Regions from separate parts of the Streptomyces sp. NPDC048650 genome, predicted to be linked through region 1. Evidence: riboswitches for the same ligand, from Rfam matches in the RefSeq annotation. Region 1 holds a riboswitch; the other holds the start of a gene.
The links. Region 1 has a riboswitch for S-adenosylmethionine ahead of thrC (threonine synthase). Riboswitches for the same ligand answer to the same signal wherever they lie in the genome.

Region 1 (7,675 bases):
GGAGATCGCGGAGCATCTTGGGCACCAGCGCGAGGTGGTAGTCCTGCACGAGAACGGCCGCCCCGGGCGCCGCGGCCTCCGCCAGCGCCTCGGCGAAGGCGGCGTTGTACGTCTCGTACGACGCCCACTGTGTGCGGAACTCCGTGTCGAACGCCGGCTCCAGCGGCGTCTGATACAGCATGTGATGGACGAACCACAGCACGGAGTTGGCGATTCCGTTGTAGGCGTCCGCATGGACTTCCGCCGGAATGTCCAGCATCCGGACCCGCTGCCCGCCGGTGTCCGCCGGATCCAGCGCGCCACCGCTCCGCCGCACGGCCTCGCGGTCACCCGCACCGAGCGCCGCGCACACCCACACCGCGTCCGTGTCCGGACCGATGGCCGACAGCCCGGAGACCAGGCCGCCGCCGCCGCGCTTGGCGGTCAGGGCGCCGTCCTCCCCCAGGGCATAGGAGACCGGACCGCGATTGGAGGCGACGAGGACCTCGGCACCCGGCTGGACCGCACTGCGCTCGGAAACCATGTCGCGACACTAACCCGCAGTGGATCCGCGCAAACGTACGGAAACCGGCCGGGTCCGCCGCTCAGGCCGCCCGCCGCTCCGCGTACTCCGGAATATCGGCCATCGGGGGGCGTTCCTCGGTGTCCACGTCCGACGTGCGCGGGACGAACCCGCGCTCCCCGCGGTCGAACTGGGTCAGCCGGGGGCGGACCAGGTGGCCGCGGGCGAGGCGGAGCTGGGCGGTGCGGTAGATGGCGGCCGCCATCCGGCCCAGGGCCTGGCCGTCCTGGTGGCGATGCTTGCGCACCCCCACGTCCACCTGGGCGAGACCGTCCAGGCCCACCGTGTGCAGGGCGTCGACCAGCAGGCCGAGCTCGACGCCGTAGCCGACCGGGAAGGGCAGGCGTTCCAGGAGGGAGCGGCGGGCCGCGTACTCGCCGCCCAGCGGCTGGACGAAGCCGGCCAGCTGGGGCCAGTGGAGGTTGAGCAGCGGCCGGGCGACCAGCTCCGTGACGCGACCGCCCTGGCCGGCGCCGGCCCCTTCGCCGCCCGCTTCCAGGGGGCGGTCGTACATCGCCTTGACGAAGTCGATGTCGGGGTCCGTCAGCAGCGGGCCGAGGATCCCGGAGACAAAGGTGGCCGAGAATTCCCGCAGGTCGGCGTCGATGAAGCAGATGATGTCGCCGGTGGTGGCGAGCAGGGAGCGCCACAGGACCTCGCCCTTGCCGGGGAGGGCGGGAAGCCGGGGCAGCACGCTGTCGCGGTGGACGACGCGGGCGCCCGCCGCCGCCGCGACCTCGGCCGTCCGGTCGGTGGACCCCGAGTCCAGCACCACCAGCTCGTCGACCAGCGGGACGGAGTCGGTCATCAGATCCCGGCGGATGGCTGTGACGATCGCGCCGACCGTCGCCTCCTCGTCAAGGGCGGGCAGCACTACGCTGACCGTGCGGCCGGTCTGGCGCTTCGCCTCCAGCAGTCGCCCCAGCGGACGGTCCGCCGCGGACCAGGAGCGGCTGCTGAGCCAGCGCTCCACCTCTTCCAGCACGTCTACGACTCCTCGGTGGCCGCCGGATCAGCGACCCGCTGTGATCCATCTCGCGGTTCGGACGACTATCTCAACCGTCAGTGCCTTCGGTTACAGTCTTGAACAACGCGGATGACCGTCGCATGCCGGGGTCACCGCCACAAACGCCTGGGTTTCGATCCAGCGCCATACCGCTCATCCAGAGGGGCAGAGGGATACGGCCCGTTGAAGCCCCGGCAACCCTCCAGCCGGTCTTGCCGCCAGGACGCTGACGTCCCGCGCGCGAGGCTCCCGGCTAGGGAAGGTGCCAAATCCGTCTCGTGACGAGATGCGTCGCGAGGAAGATGAGGAGAAAGGGCCTCGCCTCCATGGCTGTGCAAGTCACCGAAACCGCCGTAAACGCCTCCACCGTCGCTCTGGGACCGGCCGTCGGGCTCTCCTGCCGCGAGTGCGGGCAGCGTTTCGATCTCGGCCCGATCTTCGCGTGCCAGGAATGTTTCGGGCCGATCGAAGTGGCGTACGAACTGCCGAGCGGCGACCCCGAGGCGCTGAGGAAGCGGATCGAGGCCGGTCCGAACAACATCTGGCGCTACGCCCCGCTGCTGCCCGTCCCCGCCGACGTCGCCGACAAGCCGAACCTCAACCCCGGCTTCACCAAGCTGGTCAAGGCCGACCGGCTCGCCGCCGAGCTGGGCGTCACCGGCGGCCTGTACGTCAAGGACGACTCCGGCAACCCGACGCACTCCTTCAAGGACCGGGTCGTGGCGATCGCCGTCGAGGCCGCCCGCGCCTTCGGCTTCACCACGCTCTCCTGCTCCTCCACCGGCAACCTCGCGGGCGCCGTCGGCGCCGCGGCCCGCCGCGCCGGATTCAAGTCCTGCGTCTTCATCCCGCACGACCTGGAGGCCGGCAAGGTCGTCATGGCCGCGGTCTACGGCGGCGACCTGGTCGGCATCGAGGGCAACTACGACGACGTCAACCGCTTCTGCTCCGAGCTCATCGGCGACCCGCTCGGCGAGGGCTGGGGCTTTGTGAACGTCAACCTGCGCCCCTACTACGGCGAGGGTTCCAAGACGCTGTCGTACGAGATCTGCGAGCAGCTGGGTTGGCAGCTGCCGGACCAGATCGTGATCCCGGTGGCCTCGGGCTCGCAGCTCACGAAGATCGACAAGGGGCTCAAGGAGCTGATCGCCCTCGGCCTGGTCGAGGACAAGCCGTACAAGATCTTCGGCGCCCAGGCGGAGGGCTGCTCGCCGGTCTCCACCGCCTTCAAGGCCGGGCACGACGTCGTCCGCCCGCAGAAGCCGAACACCATCGCCAAGTCGCTGGCCATCGGCAACCCGGCCGACGGGCCGTATGTGCTGGACATCGCGCGCCGTACGGGCGGTGCGGTGGAGGATGTCAACGACGAGCAGGTCGTCGACGCCATCAAGCTGCTGGCACGGACGGAAGGGATCTTCGCGGAGACCGCGGGTGGCGTGACCGTCGGCGTCACCAAGAAGCTCATCGAGGACGGCCTGCTCGACCCGGCCCTGACCACCGTCGTCCTCAACACGGGTGACGGCCTCAAGACCCTGGACGCCGTCGCCACCGGGCCCACGGCCACCATCCGGCCCGACCTGGACGCGTTCCGCGCCGCCGGCCTGGCCGGCTGAGCCCCGGTCCGTACCTTCGAACCCGTATCCCGCAGTCGCTGGAAGGCAGAACCCATGAGCGTCAAGGTCCGCATCCCCACCATCCTCCGCACGTACACCGAGGGCCAGGCCGAGGTCGCCGCCGAGGGCGCGACCCTCGCCGAGGTGATCTCCGACCTGGAGAAGAACCACACCGGCATCGCGGCCCGTGTGCTGGACGACGCGGGCAAGCTGCGCCGGTTCGTGAACGTCTACGTCAACGACGACGACGTCCGCTTCGAGCAGGGCCTGGAGACGCCCACTCCGGAGGGCGCGGGCATCTCCATCATTCCCGCGGTGGCCGGCGGTTGCTGAACGGCTGACCACCGGGCGCTGTTTTGCGCCATATCTCGTCGTGCATGACTGGAATTGCCCCATCCGCCCAAAAGCGGATGGGGCAATTCCATGTTGCGAAAGGCGATACCATTGGCGTGATCGCCGCCGTACGAGCCCTCGTACAACCCCCGTACGACCCTCGTACCGCTCTGCGCGCGTGCCCAACGCATATGTGATCGCCCCGAGTTGTGCCCAAACTGTGTGCAGCAATTGTCGGATACGCGAACTATGCCCGGCCCGACTTGCCCCGCCGTAATGGGACTTCGCCGCATAATTACCGGTTCTCCAGCGCCAGAATTCTCGTCCGATTGACCTGTTGCGCTGGGCATCTGTGCAGATACATTCAGCGGCGGTCGACGCGTTCCGGCGCACACCCCACAAGCCTTTCGCGGGGTGAGGTCTGACCCGGGTCCGCGGAGTGCGGTCCTGCGCAAGGGCCAGTAATAGGGGAGTTAGGCATGGCTCAGGGCACCGTCAAGTGGTTCAACGCGGAGAAGGGGTACGGCTTCATCGCGGTCGACGGTGGTGCGGATGTATTCGTCCACTACAGCGCGATTCAGATGGACGGCTACCGCACCCTTGAGGAAGGTCAGCGGGTCGAGTTCGAGATCTCGCAGGGCCAGAAGGGGCCGCAGGCGGACATGGTCCGGGTGGCCGGCTGAGGCGCCGACCGACTGCAGCGTCGTGAAGGTCCGCACCCCTGAAGGGGTGCGGACCTTCTGACGTGCCGGGCCCCGTCCCCGCCCGGGCGGGCCACCCCGTGGAGGCTCCTGCCGGAGCCGCTTGCGCCCGCCCGTCGCCCGACCACCGCCCCGGAGGGAGGCTCCTGCCGGAGCCGCTTGCACTCTCGGGGGTCGAGTGCTAATCATTGGCGTTAGCACTCTCCGGTTGAGAGTGATAACCAAGGATCGGGTCGGCGAGGTCCGCGGGCCGGGTGGGGCAAGGAACCACACGGCAAGCAGACCGTCCGTCGCGGGCGCCAGCGCGGTCCGGAGCAATCCACCCCGATGTCCGGGAGGACCACTTCACATGGCCAAGATCATCGCGTTCGACGAGGAGGCACGGCGCGGTCTCGAGCGCGGGATGAACCAGCTCGCCGACGCCGTCAAGGTCACCCTCGGCCCCAAGGGCCGCAACGTCGTCCTCGAGAAGAAGTGGGGCGCCCCCACGATCACCAACGATGGTGTGTCCATCGCCAAGGAGATCGAGCTCGAGGACCCGTACGAGAAGATCGGCGCCGAGCTGGTCAAGGAGGTCGCGAAGAAGACGGACGACGTCGCCGGTGACGGCACGACGACCGCGACCGTCCTGGCCCAGGCTCTGGTCCGCGAGGGCCTGCGCAACGTCGCCGCGGGTGCCAACCCGATGGCGCTGAAGCGCGGCATCGAGCGCGCCGTCGAGGCTGTCTCCGCCGCCCTGCTGGAGCAGGCGAAGGACGTGGAGACCAAGGAGCAGATCGCCTCCACCGCCTCCATCTCCGCCGCCGACACCCAGATCGGCGAGCTCATCGCCGAGGCGATGGACAAGGTCGGCAAGGAAGGCGTCATCACCGTCGAGGAGTCCCAGACCTTCGGTCTGGAGCTGGAGCTCACCGAGGGTATGCGCTTCGACAAGGGCTACATCTCGGCGTACTTCGCCACCGACATGGAGCGTATGGAGGCGTCGCTCGACGACCCGTACATCCTGATCGTCAACTCGAAGATCGGCAACGTGAAGGACCTCCTTCCGCTGCTCGAGAAGGTCATGCAGTCCGGCAAGCCGCTGCTGATCATCGCCGAGGACGTCGAGGGCGAGGCCCTGTCGACCCTGGTCGTCAACAAGATCCGTGGCACCTTCAAGTCCGTTGCCGTCAAGGCCCCGGGCTTCGGTGACCGCCGCAAGGCCATGCTCGGCGACATCGCCATCCTCACCGGTGGCACCGTTGTCTCCGAGGAGGTCGGCCTCAAGCTCGAGAACGCCGGTCTCGACCTGCTCGGCCGCGCCCGCAAGGTCGTCATCACCAAGGACGAGACGACGATCGTCGACGGCTCCGGTGACAGCGACCAGGTCCAGGGCCGCGTCAACCAGATCCGCGCCGAGATCGAGAACTCGGACAGCGACTACGACCGCGAGAAGCTGCAGGAGCGCCTGGCGAAGCTCGCCGGCGGTGTTGCGGTCATCAAGGCCGGTGCCGCGACCGAGGTCGAGCTCAAGGAGCGCAAGCACCGCATCGAGGACGCCGTTCGCAACGCGAAGGCGGCCGTCGAGGAGGGCATCGTCGCCGGTGGTGGCGTGGCCCTGCTGCAGGCCTCCGCGGTGTTCGAGAAGCTGGAGCTCGAGGGTGACGAGGCGACCGGCGCCAACGCCGTGAAGCTCGCCCTGGAGGCCCCGCTCAAGCAGATCGCCGTCAACGGTGGTCTCGAGGGTGGCGTCGTCGTGGAGAAGGTGCGCAACCTGGCCGTCGGCCACGGTCTGAACGCCGCCACCGGCGAGTACGTCGACATGATCGCCGAGGGCATCCTCGACCCGGCGAAGGTGACCCGCTCTGCGCTGCAGAACGCCGCCTCCATCGCCGCGCTGTTCCTCACCACCGAGGCCGTCATCGCCGACAAGCCGGAGAAGGCGGGCGCTGCCCCGGCCGGCGGCGGCATGCCGGGCGGTGACATGGACTTCTGATCCTTCGGATCAGACTGCCGGTCCTCCCGGATCGCAGGTCCACACGTTCGTCGGGGCGGCACCCTTCTCCCAAGGGTGCCGCCCCGGCGGCGTTTCGGGGCGGGGTCCGCCGGGGCGGCCTGTGCCCCGAGGTGAGTCCGCTCATCGGCGTCGTTGGGGCGTCCCCGGGTGCGTCCGCCCGTCGGTCACGCGCTCAGCCGGCGTCCCCCCGGGCTCCCGAGGCGTCGGCGCCGGCGCCCTTCACCATCGCCGCGGACGCCGCGAGGTTCTTCCTGACCCGGTCCTCGCCCGCCTGGTCCCCGACCTCCTGGAACTCCCGCAACGCCGCGCGGTAGGTCTCCGCGGCCGCGTCCACCCGGCCGGTCTGGATGAGGGCGCCGGCGAGGTTGTTGAGGGTGCGGGCCCGGCCGTGCCGGTTTCCGGACGTGGCGAATTCGGCGACGGCCTTTTCGTATACGGCTACGGATTCCTCCGCCAGGCCCGCCGCCATCAAAGCGCTGCCGAGATTGGACAGGACGGAACCCTGCCGCGGGTGGTGCTCCGGCAGGTCGACGGTTGCCTGCCGTCCCAGATCGATGGCTTCGGTGAGATCGCCCTCGTATTGCGACCGCTCATAGCGAATGCGCAGGGCGCTGCTCAGGCTGGCCAGCGCCGCCGCTCGCTGGGAAAGGCCGGGCGGCATCCGGACGACCGCCTCACGGCCCCAGGCGATCGCTTCGTCGAGGTCGTCCCAGTCACCGGTGACTTCGGCCCTGGTGTGCAGGGCGCTGATCAGATTGGGGATGGTCGCGCTCAGTTCGGGGCGGCTGTCCTGCGGCGGCTGCGCGGCATGGGCGGAATGCGCTTCCTTGAAACAGGAAATGGCGGAGTCCAGCTCGGTCAGGGACGCGGTGAGCTGAAAGCGCACCATACGGATCAGGCCGAGGTTGGAAAGGATCGTGATGCGCAGCGGGCCGGGGGGAGTGGCGGAAAGGACCTTGCTCAGGGTGTCGATGGCGTCGTCGACCTGCTCGAGGCTGGAGCGGAAACCGTGTGGTGATTCCAGGATTTCGGCTGCGTGCAATGCGGTGGCGGTATCGATCTCGTGGCCGGCGGCTCCGGTCACTTCGGCTCCGGTCGTTCTGTCGCCGGTCATGATTCCGCCCCCTCTGCAGAGTTGTTGCGTTGATCGAGTACCGCGGTGATCCAGATACGTGCCAGGCCCTCGTCGTAGAACTCGATCGTCTCGCCGGCCCGCTCGACGCGGATGACGACGCGGGCGTCCCGTTGCTGCGGCACGGCGGGTGAGGGTGGGGCGGCCGGTTCGGCGGGCGGGTGGACGTGCAGGCCGCCGTTGATCGAACCGGCCTGTACGGTCGGGCCGGTGATGCGGGAGTGGCCGTCGATGACGTTGCCGGTCGTGCCGCTGAAGGAGAGGTCCTCCAGTTCCGGCGGGGCCGAGGGCGGTGCCTGCGGCGGGGCCGGCGGCCGGGTGGCCTGGTGCCA
Region 2 (7,675 bases), on a different contig from region 1:
AGACCGTCGCCGAGATCTCCGGACTGGTCCGGACGATGTACGCACACGCCCGGCTGATCAAGGTGCCCGGTCCCAGCGTGGACATCGTCGGCACCGGCGGCGACGGAGCCAAGACCGTCAACATCTCCACGATGTCCTCGATCGTGGTGGCCGGCACCGGCGCCAAGGTCGTCAAGCACGGCAACCGCGCGGCCTCCTCGGCCAGCGGCGCCTCGGACGTCCTGGAGAAGCTCGGCGTCAACCTCGATCTCACCCCGAAGCGGGTCACCGAGGTCGCAGAGGAAGCCGGCATCACCTTCTGCGCCGCGGTGAAGTTCCATCCCTCGCTGCGCCATGTCGCCAACGCCCGCGGCCAGCTCGGCATCCGTACGACCTTCAACGTGCTGGGCCCGCTCACCAACCCGGCCAAGGTCAAAGCCCAGGCCACCGGCGTCGCGGACGCGCGGATGGCGCCGATCCTGGCGGGGGTGCTGGCCGAGCGCGGCTCGTCGGCGCTGGTGTTCCGGGGGGACGACGGGCTCGACGAGCTGACCACCACCGCGACCTCCCGGGTGTGGATCGTGCGGGACGGCGCGGTGCGGGAGGAGCCCTTCGACCCGCGGGACGTCGGCATCGAGCTGGTGCCGGTGGAGGCCCTGCGCGGCGCGGACGCGTCCTACAACGCGGACGTGGCGCGCCGGCTGCTGGACGGCGAGCGCGGGCCGGTGCGCGAAGCGGTGCTGCTGAACGCCGCGGCGGCGCTGGTCGCCCTGGAGCCGTCCGACGCGTCGCTGACGGAGCAGATCCGGGCCGGCATCGACAAGGCCGCCGCGGCCATCGACTCCGGCGAGGCGAAGCGGGTGCTGGAGCGCTGGGTCGCGGCCAGCAACGCCTGAGCGTGCGGTGACGCAGGGTGTGACGCAGGGCTCGGTCCGTCATACGGACCGGGCCTTGCGCCGCACCGGCCGTATGGCATGATTCTGCGCAGGTCACGAGTGACAGCGACATAGGCCCCGGCCCGCTGTCCGGCAACCCTCCGTCCGTGGCGGGGTGCCCCGGGTGATGACCAGGCCGTAGGCAGCGAGGTCTACGGCAAGCGCGGATCCCTCGCCAGGGATCCTGGTCCTCGAGGGAGCACCTTCCGTGATGCAGCGAATGCGATAGGGCCGTCGGCCCCATTCCCGCACCCCCTTTGTCTCTTCACTGCGGCCGTCGCCGTGCCCTTCCGCGCACCCGGCCGCAGTAATTCGCCTGCCTCTCACGGGAGTTCACCATGTCTGTCTCCGCCGTTGCCGCCGACCGTTCCGTTTGTGCCCCGCTGCCGGTTCTGGGACGGGATGTCCTCGTCCCGCTGGTGACCGGCGGCGAGGTCGACTACGCCGCACTGGACTACGCCGCCAGCGCCCCGGCCCTGCAGCGGGTCTGGGACGACGTGGCCGCCTACGCCCCGTACTACGGCAGCGTCCACCGCGGCGCCGGATACCTCTCGCAGCTCTCCACCGACCTCTTCGAGAACAGCCGCAGGACCATCGCCGACTTCCTCGGCTGCCGCGCCGACGACCAGGTGGTCTTCACCCGCTCCACCACCGACTCGCTCAACCTCCTCGCGGCCGCGCTGCCGCAGCACACCCGGGTGTTCGTCTTCGAGACCGAGCACCATGCCTCGCTGCTCCCGTGGGAGCAGCGCGCGGATGCCGCCGTGACGTACCTCAACGCGCCGCGCACGCCGCAGCAGGCGGTGGACACCCTGGAGCAGGCGCTGGCCGAGCGCGAACCGTACGGTCCCGCGCTGGTGTGCGTCACCGGTGCCTCGAACGTGACCGGTGAGCTGTGGCCGGTGCGGGAGTTGGCGGCGGCCGCGCATGCGCACGGCGCCCGGATCGTGCTGGACGCGGCGCAGCTCGCCCCGCACCACCCCGTCGACATCGAGGAGCTGGACGTCGACTGGATCGCCTTCTCCGGGCACAAGCTGTACGCGCCGTTCGGTGCCGGGGTGCTGGCGGGCCGGGCGGACTGGCTGCAGGACGCGGAGCCGTATCTGGCGGGCGGCGGTGCCAGCCGGAAGGTCTCGCGGCGTACGGACGGCGGGGTGGACGTGGAGTGGCACACCACCGCGGCCCGCCACGAGGCCGGTTCGCCGAACGTCATCGGTGCCTACTCCATCGCTTCTGCCTGCCAGGCGCTGACCGAGGCCGGATTCGAGGGACTGGTCGCCCGCGAGCAGGCGCTGATCGCCCGGCTCCGCGCGGGCCTGGCGGAGGTTCCCGAGGTCAACGTCCTGTCCCTGTTCGGCGACGACGCCCCGCGGGTGGGCGTGCTCTCCTTCGTCGTCGAGGGCTGGAACAGCTCGCACTTCGCGGCCGCACTGTCGGCGGAGTACGGGATCGGCGTCCGCGACGGCCTGTTCTGCGCGCACCCGCTCGTACGGACACTGCTGGGCAGCGAGCCGCAGGAGCCGGGGGAGTGCGGCGCTCCGGAGGCGGCGCCCGGCGAGCGGTCGCTGAACGCCATCCGGGTCAGCTTCGGGGCGGGTACCCCCGACGAGCACGTGGAGCGGTTCGTTCGGGCGGTCAAGGAGCTGGTGACGGACGGCGCACGGTGGAACTACCGCACCGAGGAAGGCCGTTGCGTGCCACTGCGGTGACGCCGGTTGGCTTGGGCCCCACGTTTTTGGCTTTCCCGCCGTAGGGGTTTGTCGCCGTGGCGCCTGCGGCCCGTTCGCTGCGCTTTGCTTGGGCCCCTTGTTGTCCGTCCGGCCGTGGTGGTTTGTCGCCGTTGCGCCTGCGGCGGGCTGTGGCCGCTGCGCGGGGCTGTTCGGCTGCGGGACCGGCCCTCCGGACTCCGTCCTGCGGTCCGGCCCCTCTCCGTTGGGGGTGGGAGGGAGACCGGTGGGAATGCATGTCGGTGGTCAGGTGCTGCCTGTGGGCAGATCAGAGAGAAGCCGAAGACGAGGCGTCGGCCCCACCGGTCTTTTCCCCTTCCACTCACGGGAGGGGACGGACCGCAGGACGGAGTCCGGAGGGCCGGCACCGCACCCTACAAACCCACGCCCGCCGCGTGGGGGTACCTCCCACGCCCTTTAGGCAGTGGGGGAGCAACGGCGACGAGCCCCCGCGGCGGGACGGCCGACAACGTGGGGCCCAGGCCAAGCGCAGCGACTAGGCGTCGAGGCCGATGGCGAAGGCCGCTTCGAGGTCGTGATGGGAGTAGGTGCGGAAGGCGATGTGCGTCTCGGTCGAGGCGACGCCGGGCACCTTGCTGATCCGGCCGGGGATGACGTCGGCGAGGTCGTCGTGGGCGGCGACCCGCACCATGGCGATCAGATCGTGCGCGCCGGTGACGGAGTAGACCTCGCTGACACCTTCCAGAGCGGCGATCTTCTCGGCGATCTCCGGGATCTGGTCCACGCTGGTCTTGATGAGCACGATCGACGTGATCACGGCTGGCTCTCTCCCTCGGTCGCCGGTTCGCTCCCCCTGGTGGGCCCCACACTATCCCTCCTGTAACGCACCCATGCGTAGAGGAAGCCGAGCGCGAAGCCGACCACATGGGCGAGGTAGGCGACGCCGGGACCGTTGGGGTCGTCCTGCGCGGCCTGCCACTGCAGCGCGAACCAGAAGAGCAGCACGATCCAGGCGGGGAAGCGCAGCGGCAGGAAGAACAGGAACGGGAAGACGCTGGTGACCCGGGCCTTGGGGAAGAGGAACAGGAAGGCGCCCAGGACGCCGGAGATCGAGCCGGAGGCGCCCACCAGGGTCTGCCCCGAGGCGGCGTGGGCGGCCGCGTAGCCGAGCAGGGCCAAATATCCGACGATGAGATAGAAGGCGGTGAACGGCAGCCGCCCCATCCGGGTTTCCGTCATGCCGCCGAACACATACAAGAACAGCATGTTGCCGAGCAGGTGCAGCCAGCTGCCGTGGATGAACAGCGCGGTCAGCGGGGTGACCAGGGCGCGGGCCGAGCCGCTCCACAGGTCGAGCGGGATCACGCCCCAGCGCTCGAAGTAGGCGGTCTGGGCCCGGAGCAGCGCATCACCGGTGCCGTAGACGTGGTTGAGGCCGGAGGCGGGGCCGATCACGAAGAGCACGCAGCAGAGCCCGATCAGGACGTTCGTCATCCGGGAGAAGACCGCCGTCAGCGAGCGGGCGGGGTGCGAAGGCCGGGGGAGACCGGGGAACAGGGACGGCGGCGTCATGAAGTGATCATGGCGCAATGCGGGCATTCGGGACAGAGTGCCTCGCCGCATCCCGCCTCCTGGGCACGGCCCGCATCGGCCCCCTGTCAGGCCGTAGGGTTACAGGCAGTACTTTGCGTATTTCCGCAGTCCGACGGCGCACCGCGTGAACCCGCACATCAGGACGAGATGACGAGCATGACGAGTACGAAAGAGGACGACACGATGGGTGTTCCCCTGCCGACGGCCGAAACGCGGTGGCGCTGCACGCTCTGCGGCAACCTCACCCGCTTCGACGTGACCCGCCGGTCCAAGGTGGTGGAGTACGTCCACCTCGATCTGGCCGGGGAGCCGGAGGTGGAGGAGCGCGAGGTCCTCAGTGAGAGCATCGAGTCCGTGCGCTGCCGCTGGTGCAATGCGGTCGACCAGATCGAGCTGGTGGACCGGCCGGGCGCGAGCGCCTGAGATCGGAGCGATCGAGCCGTGGTGGAGCGTCCAGAAAGGGAGTCGGGGGCGGCGCAGGCCGACGCATCCGAGGGTGCCGTCGACGAAGCGCTCGACCGCCCGCTGCCCGAGGGCGTACGGCGCCGTGTCGTGGCGCTCACCGCGGAGTCGTTCGGTGCGCTGACGGTCTCCGAACTTCCGCCCCCTTTGCGGCAGTACGCCCGGTTCACCCCCACTCGCCGGGCCAAGTTCGCCGGGAACGCCATGGCCGCGGCGCTGGAGGGCGACGCCGTCTTCCGGCAGCGGATCGCGGGCAAGCTGCGCGAGGCCCAGCCGGAGCTGGCCGCGGCACTGGAGGACGGTACCCCGCCCGCGGCCGCGGATCCGCTGGACGTCGCGGCGGCGGCGTATGTGCTGCGTCCCGAGGGCTGGGTCAAGCTCGTCGCGGCGGCCGGTGAGGAGGCACAGCGGGCGCACGCCGAGCGGGCCGGTCAGGAGGCCGAGCGGGAGCTGACGCGGCTGCGCGACGAGCTGGCCCGCACGCGCGGCGAGGCCCGCGCCGACGTCGACCGGGCGCGCGTCGACCTGGACGCCGCCCGCAAGGAGAACGAATCGCTGCAGCGCAAGCTGCGCAGCGCCCTGAGCGACGTCAAGCGGGGCGAGGCGGGGGTGCGCAAGGCGGAGGCCGCGCTGGAGGCCGCCCGCTCCCAGGCGGCGACCGAGAAGACGCTCGCGGACAGCGAGCTGCGCCGCCTCAAGGCCCGTGTCGCGGAGGTCGAGACCACGCTGGAGACCAGCCGGCGGGCCGCTCGCGAGGGCCGCAGCGTCGAGGACATGCGGCTGCGCCTGCTGCTGGACACGGTGCTGGACGCCGCCCAGGGGCTGCGCCGCGAGCTGGCCCTGCCGCCCGCCAGCGTCCACCCGGCGGACACCGTCGAGGCGGTCGCGCCGGGCAGGATGACGCCCAAGGACATCGCGACCCGGGCACTGTCGGACACCGATCCGGCGCTGCTCGACCAGCTACTGGCGCTGCCCCAGGCGCATTTGGTGGTGGATGGCTACAACGTCACCAAAACCGGCTATCCCACCATGCCTCTGGACAAACAGCGGCTGCGGCTGCTCGGTGGGCTGGCGGTGCTGGCCGCGCAGACGGGTGCGGAGATGACCTGTGTCTTCGACGGTGCGGAGCTGGCGGCGCCGGTGCTCCTCGCGCCCCCGCGCGGCGTCCGGGTCCTCTTCAGCAAACCGGGCGTCACGGCCGATGAGTTGATCCGTCAGCTGGTACGGGCCGAACCGCCCGGCCGTCCGGTGGTCGTGGTCTCCACGGACCGGGAGGTGGCCGACGGCGTCGCGAAGGCGGGTGCCCGGCCGGTCGCATCGGCCCTGCTCCTCAAGCGACTTGCCCGGACCTGACGGTTTCGCGGCCCCGGTGCCGTCCTGTCGGGAAAATCCCGGACCTTCCGTATCGCAGCGTCAATTGACGCTTACTGGCCGTGTGATGTTGGTAAAAGATGGGGTTGGCGGCGCAGTTTTTTCCCGTGGGGATTTGAAGCGATCACAGCTTGGTTACTAAGGTCAGGCCCGAACCTTCATACAGGTGATTATCCAACCGGGATGGTCAGTGAAGGTACCGCCGAGTCCGCGGCGTTCACGCGGAGCCGGGGTTCACCCCCCCACTTCCCGGTAGGCGGCTGGAGGAAGAAGGAGCTCGCCCCCGTGGCGTCCCACCGTCGACCCAAGCAGCCGAGCCGTACTCGCGTGACCGTGCTCACCGCGACCGCCGCCGCGGCCGTCGCCCTCTCGTCCCAGGCAGCCCAGGCCGCCGACCCGACCAAGAAGGACGTCAAGTCCGAGGTCGACAAGCTCTACGAGCAGGCGGAGCAGGCCACCGAGAAGTACAACGGCGTCAAGGAAGACCAGAACAAGCTGCAAAAAGAGGTCGACAGCCTCCAGGACAAGGTCGCCCGCGGCCAGGGTGAGCTCAACCAGATGCGCAAGGGCCTGGGCGCCGTCGCCTCCGGCCAGTACCGCAGCGGCAGCATCGACCCCTCCGTGCAGCTCTTCCTCTCCGGCGACCCGGACACCTACCTGGACAAGGCCGCCACCCTGGACCAGCTCAGCGGTCACCAGGCCGAGCAGCTGAAGACCGTCGCGGACAAGCAGCGGCGCCTCGCCCAGGAGCGCGCTGAGGCGGCCGGCAAGATCAAGGACCTCTCCGAGACCCGTAAGGCGCTCGGCGACAAGAAGGACGAGATCAAGGGCAAGCTCGCCAAGGCGCAGGAGCTCCTCAACACGCTGACCGCCAAGGAGCGGGCGGCCATGCAGGCCAAGGAGGACCGCGCCAACCGCAGCAACTCCCGGGTCAACCTCGGCGACGACCTGCCCGCCTCGCAGCGCGGTGCGGCCGCCCTGGCCGCCGCCCAGTCCAAGATCGGCTCGCCCTACGTCTGGGGCGCCACCGGTCCGTCCTCCTTCGACTGCTCGGGTCTGACCTCCTGGGCCTACCAGCAGGCCGGCCAGTCGCTGCCGCGCACGTCGCAGGAGCAGGCCAACGCCGGTACCCGGATCTCGCAGGACGCCCTCAAGCCGGGCGACCTGGTGCTCTTCTACGGCGACCTGCACCACATCGGCCTCTACGCGGGCAACGGCACGGTGCTGCACGCCCCGAAGCCCGGTGCCGCGGTGCGCTACGAGTCCATCAACAACATGCCGTTCGCGTTCGGCGTGCGCGTCTGACCGTCCCGTCACCCGGGTCGGAAAAGCCTCACCACACTGCCAATCTGCCGCCCGAACGGGCGAATTGCGGCCCCCGCCGCTGACTTCCCGCCCCGCCGGTGACCTGCACAGTCACCGTCGGGGCGGCTTTTTGCGTACGGCAAGGGGTCTTTGGTCCGCGCCTGCCCGCACGGTTACTGTCCAGCCTCGCGCCGCCGGTCACCGTCCGCCCTCCCGGCGGCAGCGGCTGCACACGGAAGGAGTGCGGCATTCGTGGTCTCCCATCGCCGTAGCTCGCAGCCAGGTCCCGTCACCCGCACCGGTGTCACCGTCGCCTCCGCGGCGGCCCTGGCCACCGCGGCC

Region 2: it holds a riboswitch for S-adenosylmethionine, as region 1 does, so the genes downstream of both, ACGFML_RS28425 (aminotransferase class V-fold PLP-dependent enzyme) here and thrC (threonine synthase) in region 1, are expected to answer to the same signal.

What each region holds. Positions count from the first base shown of each region.
Region 1 is NZ_JBICVM010000001.1:152,412-160,086, forward strand. It holds gene ACGFML_RS00795 (trehalose-6-phosphate synthase) at 1-523, opposite strand, end outside; gene ACGFML_RS00800 (glucosyl-3-phosphoglycerate synthase) at 585-1,547, opposite strand; SAM riboswitch class I at 1,719-1,877, shown strand; gene thrC (threonine synthase) at 1,895-3,181, shown strand; gene ACGFML_RS00810 (MoaD/ThiS family protein) at 3,236-3,514, shown strand; gene ACGFML_RS00815 (cold-shock protein) at 3,994-4,197, shown strand; gene groL (chaperonin GroEL) at 4,565-6,190, shown strand; gene ACGFML_RS00825 (tetratricopeptide repeat protein) at 6,384-7,325, opposite strand; gene ACGFML_RS00830 (hypothetical protein) at 7,322-7,675, opposite strand, start outside.
Region 2 is NZ_JBICVM010000011.1:252,168-259,842, reverse strand. It holds gene trpD (anthranilate phosphoribosyltransferase) at 1-875, shown strand, start outside; SAM riboswitch class IV at 967-1,084, shown strand; gene ACGFML_RS28425 (aminotransferase class V-fold PLP-dependent enzyme) at 1,253-2,623, shown strand; gene ACGFML_RS28420 (Lrp/AsnC family transcriptional regulator) at 3,138-3,419, opposite strand; gene ACGFML_RS28415 (rhomboid family intramembrane serine protease) at 3,416-4,096, opposite strand; gene ACGFML_RS28410 (hypothetical protein) at 4,379-4,618, shown strand; gene ACGFML_RS28405 (NYN domain-containing protein) at 4,637-6,010, shown strand; gene ACGFML_RS28400 (NlpC/P60 family protein) at 6,314-7,333, shown strand; gene ACGFML_RS28395 (NlpC/P60 family protein) at 7,586-7,675, shown strand, end outside.